One region of the Priestia sp. P1_B12_1 genome, then DNA from elsewhere that is predicted to be linked to it. Evidence: riboswitches for the same ligand, from Rfam matches in the RefSeq annotation. Region 1 holds a riboswitch; the other holds the start of a gene.

Evidence for each region. Region 1 has a riboswitch for S-adenosylmethionine ahead of metE (5-methyltetrahydropteroyltriglutamate--homocysteine S-methyltransferase). Riboswitches for the same ligand answer to the same signal wherever they lie in the genome.
Region 2: linked by a shared signal. The riboswitch ahead of AC1D0Y_RS08995 (bifunctional homocysteine S-methyltransferase/methylenetetrahydrofolate reductase) and the one ahead of metE (5-methyltetrahydropteroyltriglutamate--homocysteine S-methyltransferase) in region 1 are both predicted to bind S-adenosylmethionine.

Annotation. Positions count from the first base shown of each region.
Region 1 covers NZ_JBFTZR010000004.1:150,881-158,148, reverse strand. Annotated here, with positions in the region: gene metE (5-methyltetrahydropteroyltriglutamate--homocysteine S-methyltransferase) at 1-2,207, opposite strand, end outside; cobalamin riboswitch at 2,357-2,549, opposite strand; SAM riboswitch class I at 2,629-2,739, opposite strand; gene AC1D0Y_RS15515 (hypothetical protein) at 2,820-3,071, opposite strand; gene AC1D0Y_RS15510 (metallophosphoesterase family protein) at 3,604-4,479, opposite strand; gene AC1D0Y_RS15505 (sugar porter family MFS transporter) at 4,737-6,116, opposite strand; gene araA (L-arabinose isomerase) at 6,262-7,268, opposite strand, start outside.
Region 2 covers NZ_JBFTZR010000002.1:697,226-704,493, reverse strand. Annotated here, with positions in the region: gene ribH (6,7-dimethyl-8-ribityllumazine synthase) at 239-709, opposite strand; gene AC1D0Y_RS09010 (bifunctional 3,4-dihydroxy-2-butanone-4-phosphate synthase/GTP cyclohydrolase II) at 801-1,994, opposite strand; gene ribE (riboflavin synthase) at 2,011-2,670, opposite strand; FMN riboswitch at 2,949-3,099, opposite strand; gene AC1D0Y_RS09000 (YkvI family membrane protein) at 3,207-4,241, opposite strand; SAM riboswitch class I at 4,586-4,692, shown strand; gene AC1D0Y_RS08995 (bifunctional homocysteine S-methyltransferase/methylenetetrahydrofolate reductase) at 4,800-6,638, shown strand; gene metH (methionine synthase) at 6,639-7,268, shown strand, end outside.

The sequences.
Region 1 (7,268 bases):
GTTTTAAGGCCGCAGTCGGGATTAATCCAAAATAATGCAGGATCAAGTACCTGCAGAGCGCGGTCAATGTTTCGCTGAAGCTCTTCAAGCTTCGGTACGCGCGGGCTGTGAATATCATATACGCCAAGTCCAATTCCTTGATTGTACGTATGTTTTTCAAACGCATAAATTAATTCACCGTGGCTTTTAGACGTTTCAATAGAAATCACGTCGGCATCCAGCGCTTTAATCGCATCAATAATTTCTTCGAATTCCGAATAGCACATATGCGTGTGAATTTGCGTCTCGTTTTGCACCGATACCGTCGCTAGTTTAAATGCATACACCGCAGCATTTAAGTAGCTGTCCCAGTTTTCTCGTTTTAACGGCAGTCCTTCACGCAGCGCAGGTTCATCTACTTGAATCATTGAAATGCCCTGACTTTCAAGTGCTTCTACTTCTTTTCTAAGAGCAAGCGCAATTTGATTTGCCACGTCGTAGCGCGGGATATCATCACGCACAAACGACCAGTTTAAAATCGTAATCGGACCCGTCAGCATTCCTTTAACCGGCTTATTGGTTAAAGACTGTGCGTAGACCGTTTCTTTGATCGTCATCGCCTGCTCGTACGATACATCTCCGTAAATAAGCGGCGGCTTCACGCAGCGAGAACCGTAAGATTGCACCCAGCCAAACTTCGTAAACTGAAAGCCTCCTAATTTCTCACCGAAGTATTCGACCATGTCCGTACGCTCAAACTCTCCGTGCACAAGGACATCTAAGCCGATGTTTTCTTGAATTTCAATCCATTTTTTTATTTCCTCGTTAATGTACGCTTCATATGCTTCATCGCTTAACTCGCCTTTACGCCATTTTAGACGCTCTTTTCGCACTTCTTTTGTTTGCGGAAAGCTTCCAATCGTTGTCGTTGGAAGAAGCGGCAGTTGAAAAGCTTCTTGCTGAACGCGCTGACGTACGTCAAACGGCGCTTGTCGCTCTGCTTTATAGCTGTGCAGCTGCTTCAGCTCTTTTTGCACGTCTTGATGATTTCGAAAAGATGATCCATTTAATGCTTGAATTGCCTGCTTGTTTACGCTTATTTCTTCTTCTATTGCTTCTTTTCCTTGCTGCACTGCTTTTGCTAAAAGCGTGATTTCCTTTAGCTTTTCATCTGCAAAAGAGAGCGCATTTTTCAATACTGGATCAATCGTCTCTTCATTTTCCACCGTGACGGGAACATGTAATAAACTTGATGAAGGCTGCAGAATCAAACGTTCTTTTGATACGGCTTCTTCAATTTCACTGATCGTTGAAAGCTGTTCGTCCAAATTTTCACGCCAAATGTTTCGTCCGTCAATCACTCCTGCTGCCAGCACTTTATCAGTTGGAAAACCATATTTATTAAGCGCAGTGAGATTTTGGCCTCGGTCATGCACAAAGTCTAAACCAATTCCTTCAACAGGAAGAGACACAACTTCTTTGTAGTGATCAACGCTGTCAAAATACGTTTGCAAAATGACTTTTACATTCGGTGCCGCTTCCTTCAAAGTTTGATAGACTTCTGTGTAAAGCGCCAGGTCTTCTTTTGATAGCGTTGTAGCTAAAACCGGCTCATCTATCTGTACCCACTCTACTCCTTCTGCCTGCAGCTCCGCTAAAATAGTCGCATACAGAGGAACAAATTGTTCAACTATTTCTTTAAACTCATTTTTTTTATATCCTTTTGACAGCTTTACAAATGTTACTGGACCTAAAATCACGGGCTTGCCTTCCATATTCAGCTTCTGTTTTGCTTCTTTGTAAAACTGAAGCGGGCGATTTTCTATAAGAGACGGCGTACATTCCTCAAGCTCTGGTACGATGTAGTGATAATTTGTGTTAAACCATTTTGTCATCGTAGAGGCTACCGCACCTTTTGTTCCTCGGGCGATGTCAAAATACGTTTCAAGCGATACCGGTCCTCCGTCATAATCAAAGCGCTTTGGCACTAGACCAAACATAGTCGCTGTATCTAGCACGTGATCGTATAAACTGAAATCGCCGACTGGAATTAATTCAATTCCTGCGTCACGCTGTTTTTTTAGATGCCCTAGACGAAGAGCTTCAATCTCCTGAAGAAAGATATCTTTCTCTAGCTTTCCTGCCCAAAACTGCTCAAGCGCTTTTTTCCATTCTCGTTTTTCACCAATTCTTGGATAACCTAAGTTTGAACTTTTTACACTGCTCATTTTTTCCACTCCCTGTATATTTTTTATCGGTAAACTAAAAAATCTCTCTTTTCGAAATGAAAAGAGAGATGATACGCATACTTAACTAAAGTTGAGATAGCCTGTTTTTCTCAACACGTATTCCTCACTCCTCTCTATATCCCGTAGAGCTTAAGTGCATACAACAGGCAGGTCTCCTGACTTAGGTTCATCGCTTCTTATCCCTTCCCATTTCAACATGAAACAGTGGTTAATAAGTTGCTCCCCATTACAGTGGCGGGACCGCGCCGGCTTTTCACCGGTCTTCCCTTTTAAGCTGCGTACATTCGTTACACACACAGCACCTGATGCATTTTTATAAAATTGTTCATTCAAAATATATTCACATAAAATAAAAAGCCTCTCTATCATGAATAGAGAGGCATAGTATCTATGGAATCCTCTCTTATTTTTCAAAGCTGTACGCTTTGCAGGATGTAGCACCTTTTTAACAAAATTGTTAAATGGTTGCCGGGCTTCACAGGGCCAGTCCCTCCGCCTCTCTCAATAAGAGTTTTAATTGTTTATAATATTTTGAATGTAGAGTCATCTTAACACCTTACATTTATGTTGTCAAAAGAAATTTCAAAAAAATTAGTTTTCAGGAGGCGTTGACGCTAATTTTTGCCTTAACAATTTGTAATCATCTTTTCGATGTGTTTCGATTAAATCTTTCGCTCCTTGGTGATATCCTGACGAATAAATGTACTCTACCGCTGTTTCGATAAGCTTTCTTTTTTCTTCGGCACACTCCCGGTCCATTAGGGGGAACAGTCTACCTAAAAGGTCATTTAAATCTTCCTTGATAAAACGATCAAGTCCTTCTTGCATCTTTTCGTTTGCCATGATTGCTCCTCCATTTGCTGTGTATGTTCTGAGCCTCTATAAGCAGGCATTTCACTGTAAATTTCAAGATAAAGTTAAGTCATTAAACAGTATATCAAGTGAATGTTTTTCTTTAATTACATATGTAATACAAATATATGACAAATATAGAGAATATATCATCATTCATTATCTATTATAACGTTTGACTGAGCCTTCTGCTACAAGGTTTCGTTAAGAGTTATGCACATTTTCCCAAAAGAGGTTGAGACATAACAAAATGAATTCAATCTAAAGGCAAATGGGATACATGAGCTGAATCGCTTGTGACACCGCAGTTGATTTCCGTACAAGACTTCACTTTCCTCGGGAGCCTTCGTCTTGTCCTCCAATCACCTGCTAGAAAGACCTATACACATGAAACCTACGCTTACCTTAACAAAAAAAACAAACCACTAATCAAACATCTTGATCAATGGTCCTTTTTTCACTTCGTCTAAAATCCTTTTGTCCCAGCCTCTTTTTTTGAACCTAGCTTTCTATTTTCTTGTTTTCACAAACAATTTCTTCGAGGTCGTCCAAAATCCTTCCAAAGAAGAGGTCCTAAAATGTCGTACCTGCTTACAAAAAACTGCGTAAAATTATAATTATTTAAAATTAAAGGCGGCTCAAAATCAAGGGGAGCACCCGCGCCTCCTGACAATACAAAATCAGTGCCTCTTCCAAGCGTAAACGACCCGTTTCTGTTTTTTCTAATAAACTGCTCGTCATACGCATGCACGTGGCTGACTAACACTTTTTTCACGCGGTGTTCTTGAATTAAATCAAAAAATTCTTGACTTTGAGGAGTCGTTACAGGAAACCCTTCAAGGTTTGTCCACCGGCCAATATTTGGCTGCGCATGCATCGCTACAACGGTGTTACGAGGAGCATCCTCCAGCTGCTGCTCTAAATAATTCAGCTCTCTATCTGTAAATCCATATATTTTATTCTTGGGACTGATGACATTATTTAATGCGATGCACCGGAAGTTGAAGACAGGAATATCAATGACCCAGTGTACTTTTCCGATAGTGGCTCTGAAGTTTTCAAGATTGCTTTCATCAAGGTACAGTTCATCATGATTCCCTACGCATACAAACATAGGAATGTTTGGTGCGATTTTTTCAACAACCTTAACAAAATGCTCCAAATACTCTTTTTTACCTGTATAGACGGTGTCTCCCCCATGAATAATGAACAGCGGGTTCAATTCCACCGCCTTTTTTAACACAAGCTCAAATTCACCGCTCATCGTGAAACAATCATCGTTTGGTCCGTCACCTCTGCTGTCTCCCATAAAAATAAAGTTAAATGGATCTCTCGGATTTAATTGTTTAATTCTTTGCTTTAATAACTTTTCAGAACGTTCATGAAGCGTCAAATTCATCAACTAGTTAATCCCCCTATTAATAAATAAAGTTAGTTAAAAGTAAACAAGCTTACTTATTTATATGAGAATTTGTTGATGAAGGTCACTACCCTCTTGTAAGCAGAACGCACATTTAAATTAGTTTCCATAGCCTATCTATCCTTTTATTTTGTTAAGCACTGATAGGACCACATAAAAGCTAGAATCCTACAAATCTAAAAAAGAACCCCTTGCTGGGATAGCAAAGGGTTCTTTTTTTAAAACATTTACGACAATTAAACATATTTATTACGCTCAACTGGAGGTACAGAGCTTCTTCCAGAACGAGCTGCCATGTCTGTTTCAATTTGCTCTAGGCTGCGTCCTTTTGTTTCAACCACTACAAAACGTATGAAGAATAAACCGAGAATACAAATGATCCCGAACGTTGAAAAGATAACGCCCAAACTAAACTGATCAGCTAAAATTGGGAACACAAGCCCTACTGCCAGCGATCCAGTCCAGTTAAAAGCAGATGAAATCCCAGCACCGATTCCGCGTACAGAAAGCGGGAAAATTTCTCCTACAATGATCCACGTAAGCGGCGCCCAAGAAAACGCATAGCAAAGGATAAAGCAGCAAAGAGCAATTAACGTAACCCAGTTAACAACGACTTCATTAACCCCTAACGCTCCTAGAATAGCTGGTGTGAAAAAGGAAAGAGCCATACCCGCGCCGCCAATCGTAAGAATGGTACGGCGGTTGAATCTATCAACAAACTGCAGAAAAATAAGTGTTGTCACGACAAAGATTACCCCAACGATAACCGTAAAACCAGCAGCTACCTGCGGCGCTAAACCAACTTGACGAGCAATGCTTGTTGCATAATAAACAATTGAGTTGGAGCCTTGAATCTGCTGAAAAGTTGCCATTCCGACGCCGATAATTAAAGCTAGACGAAACTTTTTATGAAACAGCTGTTTAATGCCTGATTGTTCATGAACAGCTACGCTTTCAATTTCAGACACTTCAGCTTCCACTTCAGCTGTTGAGCGGCGAAGCGTACGCAGCACTTCACGCGCTTTATCTGGCATTCCATTTTTAATTAAGTAGCGAGGCGACTCTGGAAGCTTGATCATACCGATGCATAATACAATTGCGAAAATACCGGCGCTGCCGAGCATTAATCGCCAGCTGTTTGGAACCGGCTCAAAAATAAAGGCTACGATATAGCTTAATAATAATCCAATTACAATCATTAGCTGATTTAAACCTGAAAGCTTCCCGCGAATATGAGCAGGTGCGATTTCTGACATATAGGCAGGAACTAACGAAGAAGCCGTTCCTACTGCTGTACCTAAAAAGACGCGCGCAATCGTTAACGTAATTTCCTCTGGTGCAATCGCTGAACCGATGGAGCCTAAAAGAAAGATGATAGACGAAATTAAAATTAACTTTCTTCGTCCAAACTTATCCCCTAACAATCCGCTTAAAATGGAACCGATAATTGCTCCTCCCATTAGCGATGAAACCACAATTCCCAGCCAGAGCGGACTCAAATGAAACGCTTCACGGATATGACCTTCTGCACCAGCAATAATCCCAATATCATAACCGAATAAAATACCGGCAAATGAGCCGAAGAAGAAGATAAACTTACTTGATACTTTACTCATGATTATATCCCCTTTGTATTGTCTTAGTTTTGCTTTCTATCACACTTATTTAAAACGCTTTCATTTATTCTTAAAAACAGCGTTCTTTTACTGAGGCTATATTTTCATTTCCAAGGAAGCAGCGCTCCCTCGGAAATGTGAATGCTTACTTAATAATGACGTACTCTAGATCCACAAGCTTTGCATAGCTGACGATTTGATCCGTCGTTAAATTTAGTGAAAGAACCGTATGATGGCCTCCTCCGTTTTCAATCCACGCTTTAACGCCGTCTTGGAAGTTCGGCTTAATGTTCCAAAGCACGCGCGCTACCGGAAGATTGGGAGCTGGAACTTCTGGCTCAAATGCCGATACTTCGTTAATTAACAGCTTGTAATGCGTACCGAAGTCAGCCATGGAAACCACTACGCCTTCTCCTTGTTTACCATCAAACACTAAGCGGGCCGGATCTTCGCGGTTACCGATACCTAGCGGAGAAACGATTAGTTTTGGCTTGTTTACCGCTAGCGTCGGGTCTACTTCAAGCATGTGTGATTGAAGCACAGACTCGCGTCCGGGAGCCAATTCATACGTGTAGTCTTCCATAAAGCCCGTTGACTGATTATGGCTCATCACTTTAAGCAAGCGGTCAAGCGCCGCTGTTTTCCAGTCTCCTTCACCAGCAAAGCCGTATCCCTGTGCCATCAAGCGCTGTACCGCTAGACCAGGAAGCTGCTTCATGCCGTATAGATCTTCAAAGTTAGTCGTAAAAGCGCTGTAGCCGCCTTCATCTAGAAAACGTTTAATCGCAATTTCATAGCTTGCCTGTACTTTTACGCTAGATTCCCAGTCTTCTGCAGAATAATCACCGTAGACAAATTCATACGCGTCTGCATATTCAGCAAATAAATCATTGATTTCTTCTTCCGTAACGGCATTTACATATTGAACAAGGTCGCCGATTCCAAAGTAGTCAACCGTCCAGCCGAATTGAATTTGTGCTTCAATTTTGTCTCCTTCCGTTACGCCGACGTTGCGCATATTGTCACCGAAACGCGCAACTTTAATGTTGAAGCTTTCGTTATAAGCAGCGGCTACGTCCATCCACTGTGCAATTTGCTGCTGTACTTCGGGGCGCTCCCAGTAGCCTACTACGATCTTATTTTGCTTGTTCA
Region 2 (7,268 bases), on a different contig from region 1:
CCGCGAAGCCTCCTCGCCTCCTCCGCTTCTGCAGGGTCACACTTCTTCCGCTTTTCCCGCAGAAGTCTTCGCCTGACCCTTTAATCTACAGCTAGAAGCCACTACATACACGAAACCTGCGTTCACCCTACCAATGAAAAAATCCGAACGATTCATCGTTCGGATCTTTCTTTAACTAACATGCTTTTGTTTCAGCCTCTTTTAACTCTTCAGCTTATAAAAACTGAAATCGTATCTATTATCCTTCAATCATTTTTGAAAGGTTAGCCATTTCGATAGCTGATGCTGCAGCTTCCCATCCTTTATTTCCTGCTTTTGTTCCTGCACGTTCAATTGCTTGCTCAATTGTTTCAGTCGTTAATACACCAAAGATAATTGGCACGCCTGTTTGTAAGCTTTGAGATGCAACGCCTTTTGCTACTTCATTACATACAAAATCAAAGTGTGGAGTAGCTCCTCGAATAACGGTTCCTAGCGTAATCACTGCATCATATTTTTTAGATTCAGCTAATTTTTTGGCGATTAATGGGATTTCATAAGCGCCCGGCACCCAAGCCACGTCTACGTCTTCATCAGCTACGCCGTGACGTTTGAGCGCATCTTCTGCTCCACTAAGTAAACGGCCTGTAATAAATTCATTAAAACGCCCTACCACGATTCCAATTTTTAATCCTGTGCCTACTAAATTTCCTTCATATAAATGATTCATCTTTTGTTCCTCCTGCTAGTATTAATATATAGTTATTTACATTTCTTTTCATGAATTAGCTTCACTTGTTATAACGAAAAAAAGTGTAAAATTATAAATGTAATAAATGACCTAATTTTTTAGCTTTTGTATCTAAGTATTTTTTATTGGCATCCACTGCCGGCATTTGAAGAGGCACTCGCTCGACCACTTCAAGGTCGTAGCCTTTTAGCCCGGTAATTTTACGAGGGTTATTCGTTAAAAGCTTCATTTGTTTGACTCCAAGGTCTTTTAAGATTTGAGCACCGATTCCATACTCTCGTAAATCTGCAGCAAACCCGAGTTTTTCATTCGCTTCTACCGTATCGTATCCTTCTTCCTGCAGCTTATATGCTCTTAGCTTATTTAATAAGCCAATCCCTCTGCCCTCTTGACGCATATACAGCAGAATGCCGCGTCCTTCTTCTTCAATTTGCGTAAGAGCTGCGTGAAGCTGAGGACCGCAGTCGCAGCGTTCAGAACCAAACACATCTCCAGTCAAACACTCAGAGTGAACGCGAACGAGAACGGGGCTATTATGATCAATATCACCTTTGATAAGAGCCACATGTTCTTTATTATCAAGTTTATTTGTATATCCTACAGCTTTAAACTCACCAAATGCCGTAGGTAAGCTCACTTCTACTTCACGGCTAATAAGCTGGTCATGTTTGCGGCGGTAGGCAATCAAATCTTTTATTGTAATCATTTTTAAATCAAATTGCTCCGCAATTTTTGTTAAATCCGGCACGCGTGCCATTGTTCCATCTTCATTCATAATTTCACAAATAACACCCGCAGGCTTTCCTCCTGCTAATACTGCTAAATCAACAGCAGCCTCTGTATGACCTGCACGCTGGAGAACGCCCCCGTCTTTTGCAATCAATGGGAAAATATGTCCTGGGCGTTGAAAATCACTTGGTACCGTCGCTTCATTCACAAGAGCCATAACGGTAGCAGAGCGTTCGTATGCACTGATACCTGTTGTACTTGAAATATGATCAATACTTACTGTAAATGCTGTTCCATGTACATCCGTATTGTTCGCTACCATCGGGTGAAGATTCAATTTATGTGCAATTTCTTCATTAACAGGTGTACAAATTAATCCTCTTCCATGAGTAGCCATAAAGTTAATAACCTCAGGCGTCGTTTTTTCGGCTAATGCAATAAAATCTCCTTCGTTTTCTCGATCTTCATCATCGCATACAATAACCACTTTTCCCTTTTTTAACTCTTCAATGGCTTCTTCTACTTTATGAAACATCTCTTTCACCTCACTGTTAATTTGTAAAACCATGCTGCTGCAATAAATCCTTCATGTTACCTGAACGATTCGAGGCGCCAGGAGTTGACTTATTTGTCATCATCTGATGCATATATTTAGCTAACATATCGCATTCAATATTCACTTTGTCTCCTCGCTGTTTGTCTCCTACGACTGTGTGAAGCACCGTATGGGGAATAAGAGAAATAGTAAATGATTGGTTGCTGACATCAAAAATAGTAAGACTTGTTCCGTCTACGGAAACAGATCCTTTTAACATCATAAATTCACGAAGTTCAGGATCGACTTGAATTTCATAATAAAAGGCATTTCCTTTGCGTGTTTTGCTTACAATGGTTCCAATTCCATCAACGTGTCCGCTAACGAAATGCCCTCCAAACCGGCCATTTGCAGCCATCGCCCGCTCTAAGTTAACACGTGATCCAACGGTTAGAAGCTGAAGGGTGCTTGCTTTAATCGTCTCCGGCATGACATCGACCGTAAATTCATTTTGAGAGTAAGCCGTTACGGTTAAACACACGCCGTTAACTGAAATACTGTCCCCTAAGTTCACATCTTCTAACACGGTCTTCGCATCAATCGTAAGAACAATTGCTTCTGTGGCCTTTTGAATACGTTTTATTTTTCCAATTTCTTCAATGATACCCGTGAACATTTTCTTCACCTGCCTTGGCGCTATTCCAACTTCTTATACCGTTTTGAAATAGCAGCTGCTTTTTTTTCATATTTATCTTTCCCCCAACCACTGAAAATAAAAAAGCCCCTTGAACAAATGTCCAAAGGGTCGGCTGAGCTGAATCAGTTTTATCTATGCAAAATTCCGCTAATTGTATACGAAATAAACAGTTATATTTTGTGTATAAAAACAAGGGTAGCTTTAAAAAAGGCGAGCGTGTCCCTTATTAATTCAACACAAAAAAACAACTGTGCTTCCTGATCCTTCTCCCATCCAGACTTTTACTGTCGGCTCTAGATTTTAACTAGATCCACCGCTAACATACATCGTATGAAAACGGGTCACGGGCTTAAAAGCATACGCTTTATCACCGCCGGTTGGGACTTACACCCGACCCCGAAGGATAATATATTCGACTGCTAGAGTCTTATTTGTTTTACATTATAGCAAAGTAAAATCGACTTGTCACATCATTTAACTTCGTTTTTTCACATCTATTCTTTAAAATCCAGCTTTTAGCTTATTTTTTCTTTTTTAATACATAGCATCCATACAAAAGCTAGTCCAATATAGCCAAATATCGGATACAAAAACTCAAGAAGCTGGGCATATCCGAATTGCCCAATAATAAAGCAAGCCAAGATAATAAATGCAAAAGCTTGTTTGTCATTCAGGGGAAGAAATGACTGAATCTGCTTAGCGATTCCAAATACATTTCCAATCAATGTAGTAAAAATCTCGCCTAACACAACTACCGTAAATAAAACATTCACCCACGCTGAGATATTTTTAACAACGGCACTCATCGGAATATCAAGTTGAAATGAATAAGGCAAATTGGAAAGGGCAAGATGAGTAGAAACAAGCATAAACGTAAGTACACATCCTCCTATTACGGCCCCTTTTTTAATCACGCTCCTATCTTTTACGGAGCTTCCTAATGGAACTAAAACAGCCTGAGCCAAAGCTAGATTTAGGGAAATATATAAAAAGGGACTAACCGCCCACTTCCACTGCGTGACGAGCGTTAAATCCGGCTTCGTTTGAATCAGTGAGAAATAGCTGATATTTGGCACAAAGATGATAAAAGCAAATGAAAGCATCATCGGCACAACAAGAGAATTAACCATTAAAATACCGTTAATTCCTTTGGCGATAAATATATAAGTTAAAACAATTGTAAAAATCATCCCAACAGGAGGCCATAGCCCGAACTGTTCTTTTCCTATTGCTCCCGTACTCGCTAGCATGACTGAAGTTACTCCAAATAAAATGACAATCATTACACCGTTTACCGCTTTTCCAAGCACATCACCAAATAAATATGTATTAAGCTGCTGATAAGAAGAAGCCCCAATTGCGTGCGAAAGCAGCATCATTTTCGAACCTAGCCAAATAAAAAACAAGCCGCTGACCAAAATCCCGACCATTCCAAGTTCCCCGTACTGTGTAAAAAATTGAACTATTTCCTTGCCTGTTGCAAAACCGGCTCCTACAACAGTGCCTACATACGTAGCAGCAACCTGCAGCGTGAGTTTCCACCTTTTCATGCCCATCACCCTTCTACCCTTCATAGTTCACTATATGTAGAAACGGTAAAAAAAAGACGAGCCTTTTTACGTGTAAATCTACGCATATCCCAGCGCTTGTGCCTTTTCGTTTATTTTTTCTTTTTCATTTTCTTTTTGTATTTTTCACAAAAAACTCCTTAACCCCTAACATAACAGTCATTTTCAAACAAAATATACGGATATTTTCCCTTTAGCTTTTAAATTTTCCTCAATATTTGCTGGAAATTCACAATTTACTGTTGTATAATTTCTAAAAATCAGATAAATTATTAAATAAGTATTCTTTCTATTTAAAAAAATATGTTTCAATTATATACAATTGATTCTTATCATGAGAGGTGGAGGGACTGGCCCTTTGAAACCTCAGCAACCAGTCGTTAGAGACATGGTGCTAAATCCAGCAAGCAATTTATTGCTTGGAAGATAAGAAGGCGAAAAAAGTCTTCTTCTTAAGAAGACTTTTTCTATTTTATCGGCATATTGCATAAAACGAATCAATCGTGAAATAGAAGCGGAACAATTTAAGGAGGTTTTGACATGGGGTTACTTGAAGATTTAAAGTCTAAAATTTTAATTGGGGATGGTGCCACTGGTACCCTCCTTTACTCACACGGTATTGACAGCTGTTTTGAAGAACTAAACATCACCAAACCAGAAGAGGTTTCTCGTATTCACAGAGCCTATGTAGAAGCTGGTGCAAACGTTATTCAAACAAATACGTACGCTGCTAATTATCAAAAACTTGCCCGTTATGGATTAGAAGATTCAGTCAAAGACATCAATGTTGCTGGTGTAAAATTAGCGAAACAAGCTGCAAAAGATCAGGCTTACGTGGTTGGTACACTCGGCGGAATTCGTTCTTTCCAAAAAAACGCTATTAGTTTAGAAGAAGTTAAGCGAAGCATTCGTGAACAAATGTTTTGGCTTTTAAATGAAGGCGTGGATGGCCTTTTGTTTGAAACATACTATGATTTCGAAGAATTAAAAACCGTTCTTACACTGGCAAGAAAAGAAACGGATAAGCCTATTATTACCCACGTTTCCCTGCATGATATTGGCGTACTGCAAGATGGGCGTCCTTTAGCAGATGCATTAAAAGAATTAGAAGACTTAGGAGCAGATGTTGTCGGGCTAAACTGCCGTTTAGGTCCTTATCATATGATTCAGTCTCTTGAAGAAGTACCGCTTCCTGATCGTGCTTTCTTATCTGCTTACCCTAATGCCAGCCTTCCGGCGTATGTGGAAGGAAAGCTGGAGTATGAAACGAATGAAGACTACTTTGTAGAAAGCGCACGTTTATTCCGCGAACAAGGGGTTCGCTTAATTGGAGGATGCTGCGGTACAACACCAGCTCACGTACGCGCAATGTCATCTGCCTTAAAAGACCTGCCTCCGATTACAAGCAAAGTCGTTAAAATGAGACCAGCCGTTACGGTTCAAGAGCGTGAGCAGCAGGATAAACCTCATATGCATGAAATTGTGAAGAAGCGCCGCTCGGTTATCGTCGAGCTAGATCCGCCTAAACAGCTGGGTCCGACGAAATTTTTAGAAGGTGCAAAAGCACTCGATAAAGTCGGCGTAGATGCTATTACATTAGCTGATAATTCTCTTGCCTCACCTCGCATCAGCAACTTGGCAATGGCAACACTGATGCAGCAAGAAACAAAAGCACGACCGCTTATTCATATTACCTGTCGCGATCGAAATTTAATTGGACTTCAATCTCATTTAATGGGACTTCATACGCTAGGAATGAATCAAGTGCTTGCAATTACCGGTGATCCGTCAAAAGTTGGCGATTTCCCTGGCGCCACTTCTGTCTACGATTTATCTTCATTTGACTTGATTAGTTTAATCGCTCAGTTTAATGAAGGACTATCTTATTCCGGCAAACCGCTTGGTCAAAAAACCAATTTTTCCATCGCGGCTGCCTTTAACCCAAACGTGCGTCACTTAGACCGAGCCGTTCAGCGTTTGGAAAAGAAAATCGATTGCGGGGCTCACTATTTCATTACTCAGCCTCTCTATTCAACTAAGCAAATTGAAGAGGTATATGAAGCAACCAAACATTTAACAACACCGGTATACATCGGGATCATGCCGTTAACAAGCGCGAGAAACGCTCGATTTATTCACCATGAAGTACCTGGAATTAAATTATCAGAAGATATTCTAGAACGCATGGACACAACGGGAAATGACCGGATTCGCGGTGAAGTCGAAGGCCTTGCCATTGCAAAAAACTTAATTGATACAGCATATGAGCTATTTGACGGTATTTACTTAATTACGCCGTTTATGCGCTATGAAATGACTGAAATTCTAACACGCTATATTCATGACAAGCAACTTGTTACATCAGAAAGGAAGATATAAATGAGCTCACTTATCGAACAACAACTAAAGAAGCGAATACTCGTCATCGATGGAGCAATGGGAACGATGATTCAAGATGCTGATTTAACCGCTGAAGATTTCGGCGGCGAAGAATATGAAGGCTGCAACGAATATTTGACTCGAACAGCGCCTCATGTCATTCAACGCATTCATGAAGAGTACTTTGCAGCAGGTGCTGACATCATTGAAACCAATACGTTTGGCTCAACATCTACCGTACTTGATGAATACGATTTAGGTCACTTGGCGTATGAATTGAATATCGAAGCTGTGAAGCTTGCTTGTGCAGCCCGCGATAAATATTCAACTCCCGAATGGCCTAGGTTCGTAGCTGGAGCTATCGGTCCTACCACTAAAACTCTCTCTGTTACCGGAGGTATTACATTCCCTGAGTTAGTAGAATCGTACGAAGAGCAAGCTCGAGGTTTGTTAGACGGCGGCGTTGACTTGCTTTTAGTCGAAACCTGTCAAGACATGCTGAACGTAAAAGCCGCATTTCTAGGCATTACAGCGGCGTTTGAAAAACTCAAAACCGAAGTTCCTATTATGATTTCAGGAACAATTGAGCCGATGGGAACAACTCTCGCTGGTCAAGATATCGAATCTTTT